Regions from separate parts of the Brevibacillus sp. BC25 genome, predicted to be linked through region 2. Evidence: riboswitches for the same ligand, from Rfam matches in the RefSeq annotation. Region 2 holds a riboswitch; each other region holds the start of a gene.
What was found. A riboswitch is a leader RNA that binds a small molecule or an ion and turns the genes downstream of it on or off. The one in region 2 is predicted to bind S-adenosylmethionine.
Positions count from the first base shown of each region.

Region 1 (7,939 bases), on a different contig from region 2:
TCCAAGCACAACGCCCATTTGAGAAACCAGCTTTTCTGCACGAACGATGGTTTCTTCCAAGGTACGCAGTTGACGCTCCAAATCATTTCTTCTGCGCTTCAAATTATTTTCCCGCTCGCGGTAAATGGACAGTTCTACCTGAATACGGCTCGCCTCTTCATACGCAACCCGGATATCTTCCTCCGTGTACATATGAAAATTACGACTGACCAACACGAGCTTGTTGCGCGATTTGCGATACGCGAGTTCAAGTGCATCGACTTTTTGAATCACTTTGGAAATTTCTTGTCGAAGTTCATGTAAATCAAACTTCAATGAGTTGCCATGCTGTCTGGCGTTTTCAGCTATATCAAATATTTGAGTTTTACTCGTTTCTACGGTTTCAATCGTTCGCTTGATCACCCCGTCCAGCACGCTGATGTCTATCGCTTTGTTCATGATTGCTCTCCTTCAAACTCATTTTTAGCCTTCGTGAACAACTGTTGGAGGTGCTCTTCTTCTACATCTCTCAGACCCATGTCATTGCGTGGAATGGCAAACGGATCTGTTCCCTGTTTTACGAATCCACGATTGGATGTAAACACATAGCGGTAGCCAGCTTGACGAGCTGTCTCCAGTACGCTTGGACTTGTGTATCCAAACGGCAACGAGATGACTTCGATCTCTTGCTTCATCCATTCGCTTAAACTGACGCGAGATATACTGAAATCCACATAGAGGCGGTCCCTGTACTCTTTCACGTCCTCTAAACGCTGCAAGTCTTTCAGATAGACCGGAGCTGTTTCTGGGCCAAGATCGCCCCATTCATTTCGTTCTTCCTCTTCATGCAGACTGTACGTGTGGGACCCGATCGTAACCAGTCCCGTATGAACCATTTCGTTAACCTGTTGACGCGTAAGTGGTGGCGTCATATTCTCCCGTTTTCGGTCAGCTACATCTCTTAAGCGCCCCGCAATCGCGAAGTTCACTGAAGGGTAGCCGTATGTACGTAAGATCGGAAATGCTTCTCTGTAATAACTCTCATACCCATCGTCAAACGTAATCAAAACAGCATTCTCAGTCGGTAAGGTACCCGTCTCCATAAATCGCAGGAACTCATCCAACGAAATCGGATTCAGGTCGTTATCATGCAAAAATTTCATGTGTCGGGCAAATTGATCAGGAGCTATGACATACCGCTGATTCGATTGATCCGTGACATGATGGTACGTCAAAACCACAACCTGATTGTTATACCACTTTTTCGTTTGAACCGCTGCTTCTTCAATTGGTGTGACGTTTGGCTCAGCATTTTTTGTCTCACTTATGCTTATAGACGTATCCACTTGGGGAAAAGGTTGCACTTCTTGTTTATTCTTTTTTTCCAGAAAAGATTCGCCTAACAACCCAATAGCCACTGCAAAAAACAAAAAAGTAAGAAACACGATCAGGAAGAGCCTTCTGTTCGGCAAAAAAACCCCTCCTCTACTTCCTCACTAGGAGATTCGACACAGTCCTACAAATTCCTGTGCAACAATTGACCCAATAATTGGATGACTCTGCTCCTAAAACGAAAAAGAGCCCAGTAGCAATACCAGGCTCTTTTTATGTCATTCAGCAATATTACAGTTGAGCAGCCTCTTGCTTCAGAACTTCTGCTTTGTCTGTTTGCTCCCAAGGAACATTCAGGTCATTGCGTCCAAAGTGGCCATATGCAGCTGTTTGTTTGTAGATAGGACGACGCAGGTCGAGCTGCTTGATGATACCAGCAGGACGCAGGTCGAAGTGTTTGCGAACCAATTTCACCAGAGCTTCTTCGGAAATGGTACCTGTACCGAAAGTATCTACTGCGATGGAAACTGGTTGTGCTACACCAATTGCGTAAGCAACTTGTACTTCGCATTTGTCTGCGAGGCCAGCAGCCACGATGTTTTTCGCTACATAACGAGCTGCGTAAGCACCGGAACGGTCAACTTTTGTCGGATCTTTACCGGAGAACGCACCGCCGCCATGACGAGCATAACCGCCGTAAGTATCTACGATGATTTTGCGGCCAGTCAAGCCAGCATCCCCTTGTGGTCCGCCAATTACGAAACGGCCAGTTGGGTTGATGAAGTATTTGGTATCAGCGTCCAACAGTTCAGCTGGAACAACTGGTTTGATTACTTGTTCAACCAGATCTTGCTTGATTTGCTCCAAAGTTGTCTCAGGAGCATGTTGGGTAGAAATAACGATTGTATCGATACGAACTGGTTTGTCGCCATCGTACTCAACGGTTACTTGTGTTTTTCCGTCAGGACGGAGGTAAGCAAGTGTTCCGTTTTTACGTACTTCAGTCAGACGACGAGCCAATTGGTGGGACATGCTGATCGGAAGTGGCATCAGCTCAGGTGTTTCATTGCAAGCAAAACCAAACATCAAACCTTGGTCACCCGCACCAATTGCTTCGATCTGCGCGTCAGTCATTTTGCCTTCGCGTGCTTCCAATGCTTGGTCTACACCAAGTGCAATGTCAGCGGACTGCTCGCCAATTGCAGTAATAACACCGCAAGTATCAGCGTCAAAACCAAATTTCGCACGGTCATAACCGATTTCACGAATGGTTTCACGAACGAGCTTTTGGATATCCACATAAGTGTTTGTAGTGATTTCACCTGCTACGAGAACCAAACCAGTAGTTACGGAAGTTTCGCAAGCTACGCGAGCGTTTGGATCTTTGGACAGGATCGCATCCAAGATGGAGTCGGAAATTTGGTCACAAATTTTATCCGGATGTCCTTCAGTTACAGATTCGGATGTAAACAGACGACGACCTTTTTGCAAAGCCATGAGAAAATACCTCCTTTGACCTCATACAAATAGTGTGGTAGCCGAGTCAGGATTTTATCTACGTAAACGCAAATAAAAAACCTTTTCCATCTTTTAGGAGGAAAAGGTTTGAGCGTTTTTTGCTTCCTTCATCCTCTTATCGGCCAGAACAGATGTCCGTTCTGCTGGTTAGCACCGCTCTAGATCGGTTGCCGGGCTTCATAGGGCCAGTCCCTCCGCCTGCTCTGGATAAGAGTATCCATTACGGATAATAGAATAATTGTTTTTTTCAGAGATGTCAATAGGAAAAATTTTACTTATAGTTGATAGGCTTTGGAAAGTACCACAACTACCTCGGCGCGAGTTGCCCTTCCATTCGGTTTAAAGGAAGAACCGTACCCATTGACCCAATTTCTAGATGTTAAAGCCTCAATAGCAGGAGAAGCCCAATGACTCGTTGGCACATCCTGATAATTCGAGGTACCACGGTTATACATCAAAACATCACGTGCCCGCGCGATCATTACTGCCATCTCTGCACGCGATATCGGCTGATCCGGCTTCATTTCATTCTTCGGGTACCCTTTCAAAATTCCCAATTGATAGGATACACCTAGGTTGTGATACGCCCAGTGCCGCTTTGGCATATCCCGGAAGGTCGTTTTTCCTGTATAGGTAGTCGCTACCTTGGAACCGGTCGCACGCATCGATTTAAGCAGCATTGTGGCAAACTCTGCACGGGTCACTGCCTTGTTCGGCTTGAACGACGCATCATTAAACCCATTTACAATATCGCGAGAGCTAAGTCTGACGATCTCTGAGCGCGCCCAGTGGTCCGAAATATCGCGATAGCCCGCTATCAATTTCTGCTGCGTCACCGTGAGTCGGTACGATTCATATTTGAAGGCAGTACCGCTATTAAGGCGTACATAATATTTTCCTGGTTGCAAACGCAAACCGATAACATCGTTTCCTCGGTTAGACAGCTCCGCTACCTCATTCGTCGAAGCGATCGCATAGTTCATGTTTCGATCGCTATAGAGCGCGAAACGAAAGCCGCTATCGACAGGAATGTACGGCGCTCGGAACGTCACATACGATTCACTATTCACAGTAAATTGGAACCAGTCGGAATCAGTAGCTGTCGGTATTGTGCCTGACATCACTGTCCCACCGCTTAACGGAGACGCTTTTTGATAGGTGTCATTCGGCTCATTAAAATCTTTTTTTACTGGCGTGTATCCCAGATCCAGCTGATATTCGCCATTCACCGCATTACGATTGTACTCACTCACACGGATGAAATACTTGCCTGGTGACACTTCTTTTTGGACACGCTCCGTCGGATTGTCTTTCGTTCCATTATCGTAGTTAGGATCCCAGACAACCGTCTTTTTCCCGGGCTCTTGTTTACCGATACCCAGCACTAGATCGACACGCTTATTATCAGGACTAACAGTGACATCCATATGCCCGTATTCACGAACGTAGTAGGAGAACCAATCCTGATCCCCTTCATCGTGGAAATTGCCTGTTACACTGATTTCGTTGCCTACGAGCGGCCTTGCCGTCTCTTGTGTATCGTTCGGTTCGTTACGGTCCGGATTAATGGTAAACTTACTCGTCAACACGTAGGTAAAAGCGTTGTTGACCCCTCCGTTACGCATCAACCGGATATTCATTCTTCCCGCCTTGACCGGAACAGTTATCGTATCCCCATTCCCGAAGTACTGCGTAATCGGCGGACGATTCTCTGGGTAAAAGGTAGCTGCCATCGCTGAAGAAACACCGGAAGTCACTGATGCTGTGAAGCTGACCTTCCCATCGTAAGGGATGTCCATCTTCAGCCAATCTATCGTGTCTTTTGGCCCCAAATTTCCACGTATCTGAGACTCAATCGGAAACGCTTTGGCTGAGTACGTCTGATTGTTCGGCTCTAAAAAGTCATAGGATAAGGCCGTTCGAACTGCCTTGTCGACATTTAACAATCCGTAGCCCGTTTTCCGATCCCATCCCTTTTCCCCTAAGTCCGTAGCCGTTTGAAAAAGCAATTGTCTCACATCAAATGGACTTAGTTTGGGATGACGAGCTAGTATGAGCGCCGCTGCACCCGCTACTTGTGGTGCCGCTGCTGAAGTACCGCTAAAAGAACCGTATTTTCCCCCAAGCTTGGTCGTATAAACATTGAAACCAGGTGCTACCAGGTTCAGCTCAGGTCCTGTATTGCTTTGATACAGCACTTCATTGTTACTCCTTACAGCCCCTACCGCTAACACCGTAGGATAAGCTGCCGGATAAGCCACACGGCTACTCTCATTGCCACTAGCTGCAATCAGAACAGCTCCGTTTCTTTCCGCTCGTTGCACAGCATTCGCCAGTTCCTTAGAGTAGGCCATACTGCTGAGAGACATCACGATGACTTTGGCACCACGATCCAAGGCAGTGTTAATACCCTTAGCAAGAGTCTGCACCGTAGTATCTCCATTTTTGGCCAAAACTTTAATCGGCAAAATTTTGGCATTCCACAAGACACCGGATACACCAATACTGTTATTCCCGCTAGCAGCCAGTACACCAGTTACTTCTGTTCCATGTCCGTTATCGTCCTGGGCAGACCTCCCGGGATTGACAAGATTCACACCCGGCAGAAGGTTGTCCTTCAAATCAGGATGCTTGTAATCCGCCCCGGAGTCCAGCACTGCGATGATAATCTGTTCATTACTATTTACGAGTGACCAAGCTTGATGAGCTCTAATCTGACTCAAATGAAGCTGGTTACTTAAATAGTAGTCATTCGATGCAGTTGGTGCTGCAGCATAAATAGTTTGGTTGTTTGCCATCACTAGCGCGACACTTAACGCAGTCGCTACTGACATGTTCACTGATTTTTTCATGCAAAACAGTCCTTCCTTCTCTCCCCTGCACAATAAGCAGTCTAAAAGGAATTCAGGTATTTATCTTCTCGTCCTAGCATAGCGGATGAAAAGGGAGACACGCAACCCTGATTACCCAATATTTGGAACGTTATAACAGTACAAAACCCTTTTCACCATGGGCAAAAAGGGTTTTCTCCTTACTGTAACAAACCTTTATTGTCTTCCACTTCAGGTGTTACCTGAGCTTTTTCTTTTTTTCTTTGTTGTGCTTTCGGAATAAAAGCAGTCAGTTCCGCCAGATTTACCTCTTCCTTTTTAATGGAGGAGAACGGAATATCAAATGCCCATACACGATGGCTATTTGCTTCTACTTTCATGTTTTCCAAGGTGAAGTGTACACGTGCTACCGTATCGCCATCCTTATCATGAACGATAATCGGCACTTCGGTAAACTCCAGACGTTTTCCCAGACCGTTACGGAAAGCAACGATGACTTTCAGTCCGTTATCTTCACCTGGCTTGATGTCGAGGACTTGCAAATCTACTTCGCCCTCTACAATCGGAGCCTTCTCTGCTGCCTGCTGCAAGTATTGCTTGGACTCATCTGTACTCAGACCCAAATTGAAGTTTTGATTCTCTTCTACTTCATTCTTTTTCGGCTTGATATAGGTCAGCTTCAGAGGAACCTCTTTTTCAGGAATACGGTCGAACTCATCCCAGCGGAACATGAATTCCATCGGACGGCTGGACATTTCCATCACTGGACCAGATGTGATCAGATCAAAAGTCTTTCTCGCGACTTCCTCTCCATCCTCCGTCACCAAAGACAACGGAAGTTTTTGCAGCAAAATGCTGCGGTCAGTCGCATTGCGAACGTAGGTAAGAACCAAGTAACCATCATTGGTAACCTGCGTAAAGAACGGAATGATACCTACTTCGTTACGAACCACTGGAGGCATTTCATCATGCGCGTATTGCAAGAGCTCATGCTCCGCTTCGTCCAATTGATCATCCCACGGACCGTTCAGCACCAAAAACAATTCTTTGGAATCCACACGGTTCGCAGATTGCTGTGGATTATCTATTCCGGATACACCCAAATAAAACTCTCTATGAAGATTCTCATGAATATCTTCGCGTACTTGCTCCAAGCTCTCCTTGGAACCAAACCAATTTTCCAATAACCAACTCATAAGTCAACCTCCTCTTTCCCACACCTCAAAAGTATTGCGCTCTATTCTACCTCAAGCGTCCATCTTTTCAGGTCGGCATCAGGCTTTTTCACTAAATTTGGCGGGAATACAATCATCCATGGACGGCTGTAACCCGGCTTCACATTAATGCTACTTGCGTCCAGTACACCTGTTGCTACCAGATCACCATTTGCATCAGCAATCGTCAGCTTGATTTCATCAGGACGGTAATTCTGGGCCATCCCATTGCGGAAGAGCATCGCTGCTACCAAATGTCCTTCCTTTGTCATTCCGATGTCAAAACCAGTAACCTGAACGGTATCAATCGGAATCACTGGCAGAGACTGCGTCAACGCTTCCAGACGATCCTTTTGGCGATCGGTCATGCGCTTTTCCATTTCAGGATCGAGCTCCAGATTACGAGGCCATACATGCGAATTTCTACCAGCCTTCATAACCACTTTCCAACGGTTAAAGGTGAAATTATCATGCAGATAGCTCTCTTCCGGGAACAATACCTCCCACGGACGGCTGGTATGCGGCGGAATTGCGTCCATATCTGACAAATCAACCTTCATCCGTGCAAACGCCTTATCATCGAGATAAATCGCTAATCCAACGTTTTTAATCCGCACTGGCTTATTCGTGGAGTTGCGGAAGAACATAGCGACAGTCATGCCGTTTGGCTGCGGAATCATACTGAATCCAGTTACGCTAATCATGCCTTTACGCATCTCAGGCAGTTCTTCTTGCAAAAAGCGAAGCGTGTACTTTTTCTCGGAATCCAGTTCACTTTCCCAAATCGGACTCAGAGACAATTCCGTACGAATCTTTTCAGCTCCACCTACAGAAGCTTCCTGTTGCTCATTGCCTTCCAATTCGACCTCGGTGTTTTTCATATCAGCGACATCAATGGCAGACTCTTCTTGAATATCTTTTTTCAGATCCTGTTGATCCTTACCTAATAAATTCTTCATAAAGGAAAACATAGGCTACCTCCTCACACGTCCGGACACGAACGAAGCTCTCTCATCATGATAAACTTTTTTGACTAGCCTATGCAAATTCGCTCTCTTGCATCAG
Region 1 covers NZ_AKIX01000101.1:8,817-16,755, reverse strand. The annotation lists gene PMI05_RS23120 (sensor histidine kinase) at 1-438, opposite strand, end outside; gene PMI05_RS23115 (polysaccharide deacetylase family protein) at 435-1,451, opposite strand; gene metK (methionine adenosyltransferase) at 1,603-2,808, opposite strand; SAM riboswitch class I at 2,942-3,043, opposite strand; gene PMI05_RS23105 (S8 family serine peptidase) at 3,105-5,681, opposite strand; gene PMI05_RS23100 (SLAP domain-containing protein) at 5,861-6,856, opposite strand; gene PMI05_RS23095 (SLAP domain-containing protein) at 6,898-7,845, opposite strand.
Region 1: it holds a riboswitch for S-adenosylmethionine, as region 2 does, so the genes downstream of both, metK (methionine adenosyltransferase) here and PMI05_RS10905 (methionine ABC transporter ATP-binding protein) in region 2, are expected to answer to the same signal.

Region 2 (7,939 bases):
AAACGAATATCGCGCTTTGACAGGGATAGAGCCAAAGAGAAGAAAGACATTGATGAGTAAGCGAGGCGGCTATGAAGATCAACATCGATGTAAGTAAGGGCAATACCATATCGGCATATCTTGCAGGGGTTCTTGTACATGGCACGCAGGTTGGGATGGGCATTCTGGGCTTCCAACGAATCATTGCCAAGGAAGCGGGGCACGATGCTTGGATATCTGTCATACTCGCAGCCTTGTTTACTCATCTTACGGTGATGACCATTAACAAGACCTTGCAAAGATACCCCTCAGCCGATATTTACGGAATTCAGGAAGATGTGTTCGGAAAGTGGCTGGGAACAGGCATTAGCATCATTTATTTGACCTATTTTTTTGTGTCGGCTGGAGTCATTTTACGTACCTACATCGAAGTTGTCCAAACATGGGTCTTTCCGAATTTGCCTACGTGGATTCTGTCTGGCATCATCCTTTTTCTAGCGTTTTACACAGTCGTAGGGGGGATAAGAGTCATAGCAGGCTATTCGTTTTTTTCTATTATGGTCACGATATGGCTGATACTTGATTTATATTTTCCCTTGCAATTTGCGCGTTGGGAATATTTGCTTCCCATCATGGACACTAGCCTAGAGGACCTTTTCAATGGAATGATCGCCATGTCTCTGACCAGTGCCGGCTTTGAGATTCTCTACGTTGTCTATCCTTATGTACAAAATAAAGATAGAGTACATAAAAGTGTGCAGTTGGGAGTGCTAGTGACGTATCTGATTTATTTGTTTGTCATGATTGTGGCGCTGGTCTTTTTTAGTCAGGGTCAGCTCATGAGAACGATCTGGGCGACACTCAATATGCAAAAGATGGTGTACCTCCCTATTTTGGAAAGGTTTGAGCTGGTTGTCATTTCGTTGTGGCTTCTCGTGATCTTACCGAATATCATGTTGTATTTGTGGTCTTCTGCCCGGGGGCTCAAGCGCTTGTTCGGATTCAACCTGCGTCATTCGTTGTATTGGATTATGCCCGTGATTTATGTAGCTTCCTTGTCGCTGCTATCCAGGCAGGAGATGAGCAGGATGACGAATATATTCTCGCAAATAACCGTGTACATGATTTACGTGTACCCCTATTTTTTGTACTTCATGGTCTTGCTGAAACAGCGAAAGCAACGGGCGAAACCAACCAGCAAAGGAGAGAGTGCCTGATGCTGTCTGATCGAAAACATTGGATGCGATTATCCAATCGGCTTCTTGCGGTGTGGTGTTCAGGTTTCCTCATCTTAGCAGGCTGTACAGATCGGCAAATTTTTGATGAGACAGGACTTGCCACGGCTGTCGGCTATGATCTGTTAAAGGATGGAAATATTCGTGGGACAGCGATCATGCCCTCCATTAATCCAGAGGCGAAAGAAAAGATACAGCTTTTCTCAGCTACCGGTGAAACCAGCAAAGGTATTCGGGATCGGATTAATTTACAATCAGATAAAAAAGTATTGGGTGGGCAAATTCGTGTCACACTCTACAGTGAAAACTTGGCAAAACGTGGACTTGGCAGTATCGTTGACACGTTGTATCGGGATTCCTCTATTTCCAGCAGGGTTTATCTTTGCCTATTTGAAGGCGAAACATATGATATGTTAACGTATCCCTACTCGGAAGAAGGAAATATCGGAATCTATTTATACCGTATGATTGAGCAAAATATTGAAGGGGAAAAAATTCCTTCTTCCACCATGCATGAGTTTTTTCGAGCTTATTATGACAAAGGAATCGACCCGATCATGCCGTACATTGCAAGAAAGGGAAATGAGCTGCAAATCAAGGGTATCGCATTATTTCGAGGGGATCGTTATGTAGGGTGGATCACACCAAAGGAAGCCTTTTTAATCAAGCTCATGCATGGGAAATTCAGCATTGGCAGCTACGATACTTCTGTTCCTGCTCATATTTTTGGTGAGGAGCCAAAGAGCCACGGAAGTAAAAAAGACCGCGTGCAGCTTGTCTTTGACACCATTTCCAGCACATCTAAAATTGACCTGACCCAAGTGTCCCCCCCGGTATTTGATATTCATATCCGATTCCATGCGCGGATTTTGGAATTAACCCTTCCGCTGAAGCTAGAGAATGCAAAGCTGATGAAAATCATGGAGAATGCACTGGAAAAAGAGATCGAAAAAGAATTGCAGAAAGTTGTCAGTAAATTGCAGGGCTTCGATGTCGATCCCGCTGGATTCGGGATGGTGTATCGTGCAAATAGAAGAGGAATGGTAAACATGACGCAGGCCGAGTTGAGAAAAGTCTTCAAGGAAGCAAGGTTTCGCTTTCATGTAAAATCAACCATCATCCGCAACGGCGTCATGGATTAAAAAACTTTTCCTGCTATTACTATTGACGTTATATTTTCAAAAAGGATATAATCCGTTTTGTATCATCAAGAAATAGAAAAAACGAACATAATATACGTAGATATCTTTCTTATCAAGAGAGGCGGAGGGACAGGCCCTATGAAGCCCGGCAGCCGGTTCATTTTCGAATGAACGTCGCGGTGCCAATTCCTACAAGGTTGTATTGATCTTGTATAGATGAGAAGGGTGGATGCGAACGTATACATTGCGTTGCAGCCCCTTTTTCGTTTATTGAAAAAGGGGTTTTCTGATTTTATTTAGATTGTGGTCGGGAGGTGGATGCGTTGATCCAACTGCGTCATTTGCATAAAAGCTATCAAGTACAAGGTAAAACCATCCCAGCATTAACGGGGATCGACCTTTCCATAGAGCAAGGAGAAATATACGGGATTATCGGACACTCTGGTGCAGGGAAAAGTACGTTGATCCGGTGCATCAATTTGCTGGAGCGCCCAACTTCAGGGGAAGTTATTGTGGACGGTGTCGATTTGACAAAGCTGGCTGAAGGGAAGCTGCAAGAAAAGCGCCGCTCAATCGGCATGATTTTTCAGCACTTCAACTTGCTGTCTTCTTCGACAGTCGGCGAAAATGTCGCTTTTCCACTCAAGCTGGCCAAGCGTCCGAAGGCAGAGATTGATAAGAAAGTAAACGAGCTGCTGAAGCTGGTTGGCTTGGAGGCACATAAGGACAAATATCCGTCTCAGCTGTCTGGCGGACAGAAGCAGCGTGTCGGAATCGCCCGGGCGCTCGCGAATGATCCAAAAGTGCTGCTCTGTGACGAAGCTACATCGGCTCTCGATCCGCAGACGACGAACTCCATTCTGGCACTGCTTTTGGATATCAACCGCAAGCTGGGCTTGACCATTGTGCTGATTACCCACGAGATGCACGTCATTCGCTCCATTTGTGATCGTGTCGGCGTGATTGATGGAGGAAAGATCGTCGAGTCGGGTAACGTACTGGACGTATTCCTTCGTCCGAAGCATCCAACGACACAAGAATTCGTGGAACAAGTGGCGGATTCTACAGAACTGCGCGAAGCAGTTGAGCACGAAAAGGCTTCGGGGATCCGTACCATTGCTCGTGTCACCTTCCTCGGAGAAAAAACGTACCAGCCGATCCTGTTCCAAACGATGCAAGAGACCGGCACGGTGTTCAGCATTTTACAGGGAACGATCTCTCGCATGAAGGATACGCCGTATGGTCAGTTGGTGATTGAGCTGGAAGGCGATGTTGCACAGAATCAAAAGACCATTGAGACGCTGCGCCAACGTGGCTTGGAAGTAGAGGTGATATAAATGGACTGGACATTCGAGAATGTGGATTGGGCTGAAATCGGCGTAGGTACGATGGACACGCTCACGATGCTCGGCTTTTCCACCCTGTTTACCGTCCTGATTGGTTTGCCGTTGGGAATCATTCTGTTTTTGACTTCACGCGGACAGCTTCTGCAAAACCGCACTTTTTATACGATCGCATCATTCGTTGTCAACGTATTACGTTCGGTACCGTTTATCATTTTGATGATCTTGCTGATTCCTGTGACGAAAATGATCGTAGGAACTTCACTCGGCGTACTTGGTGCCATTCCGCCGCTCGTATTTGGTGCCGCTCCGTTTTTCGCGCGTTTGGTGGAAACCTCTCTGCGTGAGATTGATAAAGGCGTGATTGAGGCTGCACAATCTATGGGGGCTTCCAATTGGCAGATCGTCTGGAATGTCCTTTTGCCAGAGTCTAGATCTGGCCTGATCGCGGGTATTACGATCACGACGGTTACGCTGGTCTCCTACACCGCAATGTCTGGGGTAATTGGCGGTGGTGGTTTGGGTGACTTGGCGATCCGATACGGATACCAACGCTTCCAAACCGATGTCATGATTGTGACTGTTGTTATTTTGCTGGTGATGGTACAGATCTTACAATCGCTGGGGGACCGTCTGGTTCTTAAGTTCAGCCGTAAGTAGGATTTTTCCATATAAGTTATCAAAGAATAAGACAAATACATGCAAGGGGGAAATCATTCATGAAAAAGCTAGTCGTATCTGTACTTTCTACTGTATTGGCATTTTCTTTGGCAGCTTGCGGAGGCAAAACCGAAACAGCACCTGCTCCAGCTGAAGGCGGCGCACAAGGCGGACAACAGGAAGTAACATTGAAGGTAGGCGCTTCTCCCGTTCCACACGCAGCAATCTTGAAATTCGTTCAACCAAAACTGAAAGAACAAGGCGTGAACCTGGAAATTAAAGAGTTCACCGATTATGTACAACCTAACGTTCAAGTGAACGAGAAACAACTCGACGCAAACTTCTTCCAGCACAAGCCTTACCTGGAAGACTTCAATAAAGGACAAAACATGAACCTGGAGCCAGTAGTGGCTGTTCATATCGAGCCATTCGGCGCTTACAGCAAAAAAGTAAAATCTGTAGATGAATTAGCTGATGGCGCAACAGTCGCACTGCCAAACGATCCAACAAACAGCGGTCGTGCACTCGCACTCTTGGAGAAAAATGGCGTGATCAAGCTGAAAGAAGGCGCTGGCATCAGCGGTACAGTGAAAGACGTTGTTGAGAACAAGAAAAACCTGAAATTCAAAGAAGTAGAAGCAGCAATGCTGCCACGCGTTCTGGAAGAAGTAGATTTGGCATTGATCAACACCAACTATGCGCTGGAAGCAAAGCTTGTTCCAACCAAAGACGCCCTGTTTATTGAAGATAAAGATACTCCATACGCAAACTTCTTGGTAGCTCGTCCTGACAACAAGGATTCCGAAGCGATTCAAAAGCTGGCAAAAGCACTGAACTCACCTGAAGTGAAAAAGTTCATTGAAGATGAATACAAAGGCGCGATTATTCCAGCGTTCTAAAGTAGAAATAATTGATCGATCAACAAAAGCCCAACTGGCCGAAAAGCTGGTTGGGCTTTACTTTTGTTTATAATATAATGAATTTTCATAAAATTTAATTAAATCTATAACAACTCCGTTTTCAACCCAATTCCGGTTGAGTATATTGTGTTTGAAATGTGAAAATATAAATAAGGGGGAATTTTCAGATGAAAAGAAATCTCAAGTTGTTTCTTGGCGCGATGCTGGTCGCCGGAAGCGTGTTAGCTGGATGCTCCACGAGTCAGCCATCAACGACAGCCCCTCCAGCTGAGGGAACCGCAGCACCCGCTGAAAAGCCTGCAAATGCAAAGCCGCAGCTATTTCGGGCGAACATTACGAGCGAGCCATCGACAGCGGACCCTGGTCTTGCGAAGGATGCCACTTCGGGAGCGGTTGTTCGTGCTACTTTTGATGGCTTGACTCGCTTCGATGCTAACGCAAAGCCAGTGAATTCAGTAGCATCCGATATAAAGCTCTCAGATGACAAACTGGTGTATACGTTCACGCTCCGCGACTCGAAATGGAGCAATGGCGATCCAGTAACTGCCCATGACTTCGTGTATGCATGGAAGCGTGCACTCGGCAAGACTTTTGGGGCTGAGTATGCATATCAGTTGTACTATATTAAAAATGCGAAGCTGATTCACGAAGGCAAGGTAAAGCCCGACGAACTCGGTGCAAAGGCTCTCGATGACAAAACACTGGAAGTCACGCTGGAGAATCCTACGCCTTACTTCCTGGAGCTGACGTCTTTCTACACATACTACCCGGTTAATCAAAAAGTAGTGGAAGCCAATCCGAAATGGGCAAACGAAGCGGCAACGCACGTAAGCAACGGTCCATTTAAGATGAAAGCGTGGGAGCACAAGAGCAAGATCGTGCTTGAAAAGAACGACCACTACTGGGATAAAGACGTAGTGAAGCTCGATCACATTGAGTTTACGATGATCGAGGACGATAATACAGCCCTGTCCATGTTCGAGAACGGAGAGCTGGATTGGGCAGGTCAGCCACTCGGTGGGCTTCCGACCGATGCTATTCCGACATTGAAAGAAACAGGCAAGCTCGTGGTGCATCCAAAAGCGACGATGTACTGGTACAAGTTGAACACGACAAAAGGGCCGCTCAGCAATGTGAAAATTCGTAAAGCCTTGGCATACTCGCTAGATCGTCAAACCATCGTAGATAACATCACACAAGTCGGCCAGGTGCCAACGATGGGGATGCTGCCGCAATCCATGATTATCAATAAAGATGGTTACTTCAAGGATAATGATGTAGAAACAGCCAAAAAGCTGTTGGAAGAAGGCATGAAGGAGCTTAACGTAACAAAGCTGCCACCGATCACTTTGTCTTACAATCCAAGCGACAGACATAAGAAAATTGCTGAAGCAATTCAGGACCAATGGAAACAAAAGCTTGGCATTGAAGTAAAACTCATGGTTAAGGAGGCCACTGTTCACTTGCAGGATATGCATGAACTCAATTACGAAATAGGCCGTATCGGCTGGAATGCAGACTTTAATGATCCAATGAACTACCTGGAAATGTTCCGAGATGGTAAAACAGGCAACAACGACACGGGCTGGGAAGATCCGCGCTATCAGGAGCTGCTGAAGCAGGCATCGGTAGAAACTGACCCAGAGAAGCGCAAGCAGCTGTTTGGCGAGGCTGAGCAAATCTTCATGGATGCCATGCCTTTGATCCCAATGTTCACGGATGTGGATGTCTGGGTGCAAAGTGACAAAGTGAAAGGTGTTCAAGTGGATGGACTCGGATTTATCGATCTGAAGTGGGCAGAAATGACGGAGTAACGAATATAACAAAAATCCCGAGGCCAACGAAATTGCTGGTCTCGGGATTCTTTTGTATTAGTAGCCAAAATCAAGTGTCTTGCCTGTCTCCGCATACGTCTTGATCGACGAGAGCATCATCGGCCAATTGTTGCTGGCACTTACGTGGGAGGGGTGGTCTTCTGTCCATTGATCATGGATCAGTGTCAGCTTGGTGCAGCCGCCAACCGGTTCTAAGGTAATGGTGACGCGAGTCTGCAATTCCGCATGATTTTCGTAATAGGCAGGACCAGGATGTTCAGTGAAACTGAAAATGTGATGAGGTTCGAACTGCAAGATTTTCCCGTATACATGCACCGTGTCGTCACCAGCTTTTCCCGGACCAACGTAAGCCATCTCATCGCCTACTTGAAAAGTCGAGCGGATCGTACAGCCAAAGAAAGTACTCTTTACGCCTTCATCGGAAGTAAGGACATGCCAGACCTGCTCTGGCGTAGCATTAATGTAGAAATCGAAGCGAAGATCCATCGTTTTACCCCCTGATTTTTTCATTTGGGAATTGTAATCAAGTCTCCCAACTACTACTCTTACTATAAGAAGAATTCGGTAGTGTGTATTGTAAAAACACGACAGGAGGCGCACCTTGGAAAATCAGACTGCCAAGCTCCCAAAGGGTGTACTGCATGCCATGATTGGACAGAAGAAATTTTCACTGGAGAGATACGAGCCATCTGCCGAAATTAGCTACTTCGTGCAGCACTACTGGGTCGTCAGGTGGGATTTGCGTACAGAACTTCCTCACTCGCAAACCGTATTGGCTCATCCTAATGTGAATCTGGTGTTTGAAAAAGGAGCAACGGGCATTTT
Region 2 covers NZ_AKIX01000038.1:54,461-62,399, reverse strand. The annotation lists gene PMI05_RS10920 (spore germination protein) at 1-60, shown strand, start outside; gene PMI05_RS10915 (GerAB/ArcD/ProY family transporter) at 72-1,196, shown strand; gene PMI05_RS10910 (Ger(x)C family spore germination protein) at 1,196-2,356, shown strand; SAM riboswitch class I at 2,463-2,579, shown strand; gene PMI05_RS10905 (methionine ABC transporter ATP-binding protein) at 2,680-3,693, shown strand; gene PMI05_RS10900 (methionine ABC transporter permease) at 3,694-4,359, shown strand; gene PMI05_RS10895 (MetQ/NlpA family ABC transporter substrate-binding protein) at 4,419-5,258, shown strand; gene PMI05_RS10890 (peptide ABC transporter substrate-binding protein) at 5,447-7,093, shown strand; gene PMI05_RS10885 (SRPBCC family protein) at 7,151-7,600, opposite strand; gene PMI05_RS10880 (helix-turn-helix domain-containing protein) at 7,716-7,939, shown strand, end outside.

Region 3 (7,939 bases), on a different contig from region 2:
TTTCTTGTCGCGTAGTAAGTCTTGATGATGTTGGACGCTACCATCATCTTCTGATACCCCGGGTAAATACTGGAGAACTCCCCCACAACTCGATCCGAAAGAAAATCCTCTGCGGAAATATTCAAAGCATCAGCCTTGACTCTCATGAGCGCATCCTTACTTACCAAAATGACTGGTCTTGGCTGTGGTTTTCCGTTTTCCTCCTCCTGTAAGTTTAGTGCGACCGCCAAAATGCGGTTGTCATTGCTCATTTCCGTGAATTGTTTCTGAAGGCGGTGGAAAGAGGAATGATTCAGTTCCACCCGAAACAACCCGCCTGTTTCTAGGGTAATGCCAGTGTGCAATTGCCCCAGCTCACGAAAACTGTCAAAGAGCCGAGATACGTACCGAGCATTGCGGCCAATTTCATCCATGTACCGCTTTTTGGAATCGATTTCTTCTAATACGACAGCTGGTATGACAATTTCATTGTCAGCGAAAGAAAACATCGCCCTAGGATCTTGCAGGAGTACGTTGGTGTCCAGTACGTAGATTTTCTTCAAAATCTCGCCTCCTATTACCCTTCTTATATACCCTATGCAATTTTTGTAGGGATGCTCAAGTGCGGCGACGTGATGTACTACAGTCTATGTTCAGGTAGACAGAGATAGACGACCCATTGGCAGAATGAAAATGGGCAGCCCAGAACAAAATACTTGTAACCCTGCCCTCCTCACGAAGGAAGGCAATACTGGGAAAGGGAGAATGCCTGTGAAACGGATCATGATCTACTGCCTCGGTTTTAGCTTGTTGCTTACAGCATGCATGTCGGGCAATAAACCACCGGCGAATCAGGCTGCACAGCCGAAGCATGCCACTCATACTCAACGCGTTCAGCAAACAGCTCCTGAGCCTGCTTATAATCAATCTTCTCAAGCCACCGCTGATCGTCTGGTCCAACTGGCAACTCGTGTGAAAAGGGTACACAGCGCGACTGCTGTGGTCTTGGGCAAATATGCCGTAGTCGGTATTACTGTGGACCCGAATCTGGATCGCCCAGAAGTCGGCGTCATTAAGTATACGGTTGCGGAAGCGCTGAAAGAAGACCCTCAAGGAGCAAACGCTGTCGTAACCGCAGACCCTGCCGTCGTACAACGGTTACGGGAGATGAGAGATGATATTCGTCGCGGTCGTCCTGTTGCCGGAATTACGGAAGAGTTAGCCGATATCGTTGGTCGGATCATACCGCAACTACCGCGCAGTGTGCAGCCCCGCGAACAAACCCCTTCTCAAGTAAAAGAAAAACGTATGCACAAAGAACCGCAAGGACAAAACAAGATCAACGCAAATCGTACAGGAACACCTTAAAAGAAAAAGAGGTATCCCCCGGATTTAAGCCCGGGAGAATACCTCTTTTTCTTTATGGACGATCGCTTCAGATGGCAACTGATCCAATGCTTGCTTCAAATCTGCCACCAAGTCATCGAGATCCTCTAAACCAGCTGACAACCGGATCAAACCATCCGTGATTCCCCTTGCAGCTCTTTCCTCAGCAGGCATCGCCGCATGCGACATCGTAGCTGGGTAGGAGAGAATCGTTTCCACTGCCCCGAGGCTGACAGCCACAATCGGCAATTTCACGCGATCAAACAACGCTTTTGCTCGCTCGCGGCTCCCAACATCAAAAGAAAGAACAGCCCCATGACCAGTCGCTTGTTGTGTTTGAATCAGATGGCCGGGATGATCCGCCAGTCCTGTATAGTAGACTCGGCTTACCTGTGGATGCGAAGACAACCAGTCAGCCAAGCTCGCGGCTGTTTTCGTGCTGACATCCAGTCGGGCTTTCAATGTTTTGAGCCCACGCATCACGAGCCAGCAGTCCTGCACACCCAAAATCGCTCCCATGCCATTCTGGATAAAGTAGAGCTGTTCCCCTAACGCAGCCTCTCTGGTCACAGCCAGACCTGCAACGACGTCGCTATGCCCTCCGATAAACTTCGTTGCACTATGAATGACCACATCTGCGCCAAGCTCCAATGGCCGCTGGTAATACGGGGTAAGGAATGTATTATCGACAATGACTAGCAAGCCGTGCTCCTTCGCGATACGAGAAACCGCTGCAATATCTGTCACCTTTAAGGTGGGATTGGAGGGGGTCTCCAGGTAAACCCCTTTCGTTGCAGATGTAATGGCCCCACGAACGGCTTCTGTATCTGTTGCATCCACGAACGTAACAGAGATGCCCATTCTCGACAATACCTTGGTCAAAAACCGAAACGTGCCACCGTATACATCTTCCGCCACTACAACATGGTCTCCAGCTGAAAACAACATGAACACGCTGGATATGGCAGCCATGCCAGATGAGAACGCGAAACCGCGTGCGCCTCCCTCCAGAAACGCAATGGCTTCCTCCAAAGCCTGCCTGGTCGGGTTGCCTGATCTTGCATAATCGAATGTACCTGGCTGATCGATATCAGCCTGATGAAATGTGGAAGCCTGATAAATCGGAACCGACGACGCACCTGTGAACGGGTCAATGCAAGTTGAACCGTGGAGGATCTTGGTTGCAAAATTCATCGTACACTCCCCCCTACGACCAAACTAGCATTCAATGCCTGAAACAAATCGGCTACGACATCATCTGGATGCTCGATGCCAACCGACAGTCGCAACAATCGATCACAAACACCGACATGCTCTCTTACTTCTTGCGGGATATCGGCGTGAGTCTGCGTCGCCGGATACGTACACAATGACTCGACACCACCCAGACTTTCTGCAAAGGACACGATTTGCAGATTTTGCAGGAACAATCCCACCTGCTCTGCATCACATACGCGGAACGATACCATCCCACTATGCCCAGTCGCTTGATTCACCTGTATCTCATGTCCCGGATGCTCTGGCAGACCTGGATAAAATACCTCCGCTACTGCCGGATGCTCACGCAGCTTTTCCGCGACAATCAAGGCATTGGATTGATGGCGCTCCATCCGCAATGCCAATGTTTTCATCCCGCGAACGAGAAGCCAACAATCTTGCGGTCCGAGTACAGCACCGATTGAATTGTGCAAAAACCGGATTTTTTCCGACAACTCTTCCCCTTTTGTTACGATGAGTCCAGCCAGCACATCGTTATGTCCTGCCAAATACTTGGTTGCACTATGTAAGACGATATCTGCACCAAGCTCTAGTGGGCGTTGACAATACGGGGTTAAGAATGTGTTGTCTACAATCGTCAGGAGCCCGTGCTGTTTCGCCAATCGTGTTACTACTCGAATATCGGTAATCTGCATGAGCGGATTGGTTGGCGTCTCGACGAAGATGGCCTTTGTATCCGGGCGAATCGCATCTTTGAGTGCACGAATGTCACGTAAATCCACGTACGAAAACGTCAGACCGTAACGAGAGAGCACTTGCTCGAACAATCGATAGGTTCCCCCGTACAGATCGAGTGAAACGATCAGATGATCCCCTTGGGAAAACAAACCCATGACGGTATGAACAGCAGCCATTCCGGAGGCGCAAGCAAATCCTGCATCTCCTGATTCCGCTTCAGCGATGGTCTCCTCCAAAATGGTGCGAGTAGGATTAGCTGTGCGTGTATAATCATATCCAGTGCTCTGGCCCAAGGCAGGATGGCGATAAGCCGTTGCATAGTAAACAGGAAAGCTCACCGCCCCTGTATTTTCGTCTCTGCCTACGCCCGCCTGAATCAATTTTGTTTCCAATTTCATGTCTATTTCTCTCCCTCCAATAATGTACGAGGGCATCAAAAAAGCCCCCTTTCCTCTGAAAGAAGGCTTTGTTTACGTCACCGTAAGCAAATCCTTCTCATCTTTCAGAGTTTGATAACTCTGCAGGAATTAGCACCATTATCTCCCTGATAAAATACAGGTGATTGGTTGCCGGGCATCATCGGGCCAGTCCCTCCGCCGCTCTGGATAAGAAGATTGCTATTCAATTTGATTGACCCTAATACTAAAGGATCGGCAGGATTCTTGTCAACAATTTATTTCCACCCGTTAATTTGCATCTTTCAAAGCGGTCATAACTTGATTGTCCAGCTTCGCTGCCGCGTTTTTGTCATACGTCTTTTCATATTGTGGTTCTACGGAAATACGGGAACCGTAAAACATAATATCACGAACAGCCTCAATCTTGATTTCTGCCATGGCCAGCTTGAGCGGAACACCTTCCAGTCGGTCTGTTTTGACGACAGCACGACCATTAATGGCGAAAGACGAGCCGGCACCGATCAAATGCAGGACAACTTGTGGTTCCTTCGCAATATTAGCCAAAATACGTGAGCGATTATCCACGGCAAAACGAATCGTATCGGCGCTGACAGCATACGTCCAGGACAAGGAGCTGAGCGATGGTGCCCCTGACTCATGGTCTACTGTGCCCAAGGTAACAAAACGCTCCTTTTGCAAGAGCTTGAATAAATCTTCGGAAAGAGATTGGGAAACAGTTTCAGCCATTTTAAAGCCTCCTAACAAACGTTTTGTACGTTCATTTTACCCTTCGCTTAGCTGATAGGCAAACGTTTCCTCTCCACCTTGATTCTGGTTGTCTTTTTCCCTAGACTGGTAGGTAACAATACCGAATGATGGAAGGGGATGGACAGCTTGTCGCCTACAGACCGCCTTATGCAGCAAATTGACCAAGTACTTGAAGAGCTTCAGGAAGTTCGGAAGGTAAATGAGCGGATGCATAAAATTGCGATGTTCCTGGAAGATATTCGACTAGCAGATGTGATCCAAAATTACACAGCCCCGCGCAAGCTGCTCTGGATTAATTTCCTCGCAGGTCTTGCCCGGGGTCTGGGATTGACAATTGGTACTGCTATCGTTTTGGCTTTCCTCGGCTCCCTCTTGACGCAATTTCTTTCGATCCCCATTCTGGGGGATTACATCAGACAATTGGTGGAGTACGTCGAGACTTACAAGCAGCGGCCTTAACGATAGAGACTAGTCTCTGTCGTCGTCACGATCGTCATCGTCGTCATGATCATCATCGTGGTCATCATTCCATTCCTTACCGTGCTTTTTCCAATAGCCATACGCGTTGCCGTTGGGATGCTTATCTTTTTGCTTCCCTTTTTCTTTTTTCTTTTTGTCATCATCATCGTCTTCATCGTCATCTGTTGGCTTCACAGGCTCGACAATGACTTTTGTGCTTAATGCAACGTCAGCTTTCTTAACCAGCTTATCGTCTTCATACAATGCGAATTGAATCGATTTGGCGCTAAAGGAACGATCCTTGTAAGACAACGTCAAAGAAAACTCACCTTTGTCATTCGGTTCAATTTCTTTTTTCTTCCCGTCAGGAGCGATCACAAACAATTCTGTATCGTCCTTTTTATTCCAGCCGCTTACTGTCCCCTTCACCTGAATGGATTTGGCGGCAGGATTGTTTACAGCAGTCGCCTTGATGGCATATACGGACGCTTGATCCTTGTCAGGAGCGTTAACGATTTCTACCTGAACGGATTCAGAATCAATCTTCTTGCCATCCTCGTAAACCTCAATCAAGGCTTTTTGATCTTTTGCTGCTTGTACATCCTTTACTGAAACCGTAAAGCTGCCTACGCCATCCCACAGCTTCTTCACGTTTGCGTCTTTTTTCACGCCATTATAGGTGACAGTTACTTTGTCTGCCCCCTGCTTGACAATTCCTTTTACTTTTAATTCCTTTTTCTTCGCATCCAATACAGACATGGTATGGATGATCATTTCCTTATCTTCTTCTGCTTTTGGAACGATCTTTACCTTTTCGCTATCAACCAACTTGCTGCCTGCATAGGCACTCACGGTTACATACGGTTCATAAGATGCATCAGGAGCTTCAAAGCTGACCGTAAAAGAGTGCTCGTTGGTCGGCACGACTTCAATGATGTCGGAATTCGGCTTTTTCACAACCACTTTGGTGACATCCGAAGTCACAATCCCCTTTATGTACACCTTGTTATTTTCAGTCTTGGCATTTACACTCACGATTTCTTGATCATTGTCTGTCAGGCGCACTTCCAGCCAAATATCGCTGTAGTACTCGTTGTAGATACGCTCCCACTCCGCTTTGTTTTCTTCCATAAACGTTTGGAGCTTCGTATTCAAGTTGATTTCTTCTACAATGATGTACAAGTTGTCCGCTTGATTTTTCAAGAGCATGTTCAACGTGGTTGGATCATTTTGGGCAAGTTCTTTCAGATTGTAGCGTGTGACTTGCTTGCCCTCGTCATTCATGACTACCTTTGTGGCACTTGGACTAGCAATCGAGCTTGCATTGGCAAAAATTGGCGTCAAACAGCCAAGAATACCTGCAGCTGTCACCACTGCTAATACGGGCTTGGTCATGTACTTTTTCAACGGTAGTTCCCCCTTCTAGTCTGCCAAAATCCCCCTGGTTGCTTGGGGCATGAATATTGACGGGAAATCATTTTCAAAAGTTGCATCATCCTAAAAACCGCATCTTATTACCTATGAAAAGCCCTTGATACAAAAAAACTCCCCCCAACCTCCGAATCATTTCGGCAAGTTTAGGGGGAGTCTTTGTCCCGGTTAGTTACAGTTGAACTTGGGTTCACTTTCAATCGCGACCAATAAAGATTCGACTGATTCAGCAGGGTATCGCACTTCCACGGACTGTGAATCAGCGTTCCCAAATAGCACGTACCAGCTACCTTCCTGACGATAGCCGATATCGCTCATTTGATGATCCTCTTGCAGCAATTGCAAGAAAAAAGCAGCTGTCTCCAAAGCAGAGCGATCTTCTGGTCGCGCATGGGCAACCACTTGAATTTGGAGCCAGTTAAAAAGTGCATCTTCACGCTTCACGTGGCTCTCCTCACTTTCGACCAGTTTGCTCCGGCTTGATCCGTACCTTTACAATCACGAGAATCGCGATCGCCACCAGCATTGCACTTTTCACAGGTAGCTGCACATCCAAAATAGCGAAAATGAGAGCTCCAGCAAATAAAAGGATGTACAAGAGTAAGGTTTTCAAAATTGGCATACGGATACGGGTAGCAAAGCCAAGATAATAGACAATAATTAATTCCACAAACAAAATCCAAGCCCGATATTTATCAGCCCATATGCGAAAGCTGTCATATCCTGTGAGCTGATCTGGATTAGTTGGCACATAGGTTGATGCGATTTGTATCCAGTCCATCACTTATCTCTCCTGTCTTCAAGCGGTGAAACTCCTACCACTTCACATGCCACCTCATAGGCGGAATGAAGCGAATAGTCACTCCTTTTTTCTTAGGAAAACGCTATCTTTCTTACTTTATCAGGTGGTGGATTCTGTGTCAAAAAACGGTAGGTCCTTCCATGTTGCTGGCATGAATTTCGCCGTACATGCTATGATGAGGATATGTCAGTAGAAAAAGGTGGGAATAAGATGAGCTTGTATGATATTGCTGTCAAAACGATTTCCGGTGAAGAGAAGACATTGTCCGCCTTCAAAGGGCATGTCCTGCTAATCGTGAACGTCGCCAGCCAATGCGGCCTTACCCCTCAATATAAAGGGCTACAGGAGCTGTATGAGCGTTATCAGGATAAGGGTCTCGTCATTCTCGGCTTCCCTTGCAACCAGTTCGCTGGACAAGAGCCAGGAACAGAAGAAGAAATCGCAACGTTCTGCGATCGCAATTACGGCGTGACGTTCCCGCTGTTTGCGAAGATCGATGTCAATGGTCCTGGTACTCACCCGTTGTATCAGTACTTGAAGGAACACGCCCCGAACGAAGAAAATCCAGATATCGAATGGAACTTCGCCAAATTCATCGTGGATAAAGACGGTCATATCGTAAAACGCATCAGTGCTCGTACTCAACCTGAAGAGCTCAGCTCTGATATCGAGAGTTTGTTGTAAGGACAAGCCCAAACAAAAACGCCACTTCATCCCAAACAGGATCAAGTGGCGTTCTTTTCTTTTCTATCTTACGCTT
Region 3 covers NZ_AKIX01000052.1:36,383-44,321, reverse strand. The annotation lists gene PMI05_RS15510 (PhoH family protein) at 1-542, opposite strand, end outside; gene PMI05_RS15505 (YhcN/YlaJ family sporulation lipoprotein) at 745-1,347, shown strand; gene PMI05_RS15500 (PLP-dependent aspartate aminotransferase family protein) at 1,372-2,559, opposite strand; gene PMI05_RS15495 (aminotransferase class I/II-fold pyridoxal phosphate-dependent enzyme) at 2,556-3,719, opposite strand; SAM riboswitch class I at 3,814-3,933, opposite strand; gene PMI05_RS15490 (pyridoxamine 5'-phosphate oxidase family protein) at 4,008-4,466, opposite strand; gene PMI05_RS15485 (DUF5665 domain-containing protein) at 4,605-4,946, shown strand; gene PMI05_RS15480 (hypothetical protein) at 4,956-6,353, opposite strand; gene PMI05_RS15475 (hypothetical protein) at 6,546-6,821, opposite strand; gene PMI05_RS15470 (YlaH-like family protein) at 6,832-7,158, opposite strand; gene PMI05_RS15465 (glutathione peroxidase) at 7,390-7,863, shown strand; gene typA (translational GTPase TypA) at 7,932-7,939, opposite strand, start outside.
Region 3: it holds a riboswitch for S-adenosylmethionine, as region 2 does, so the genes downstream of both, PMI05_RS15495 (aminotransferase class I/II-fold pyridoxal phosphate-dependent enzyme) here and PMI05_RS10905 (methionine ABC transporter ATP-binding protein) in region 2, are expected to answer to the same signal.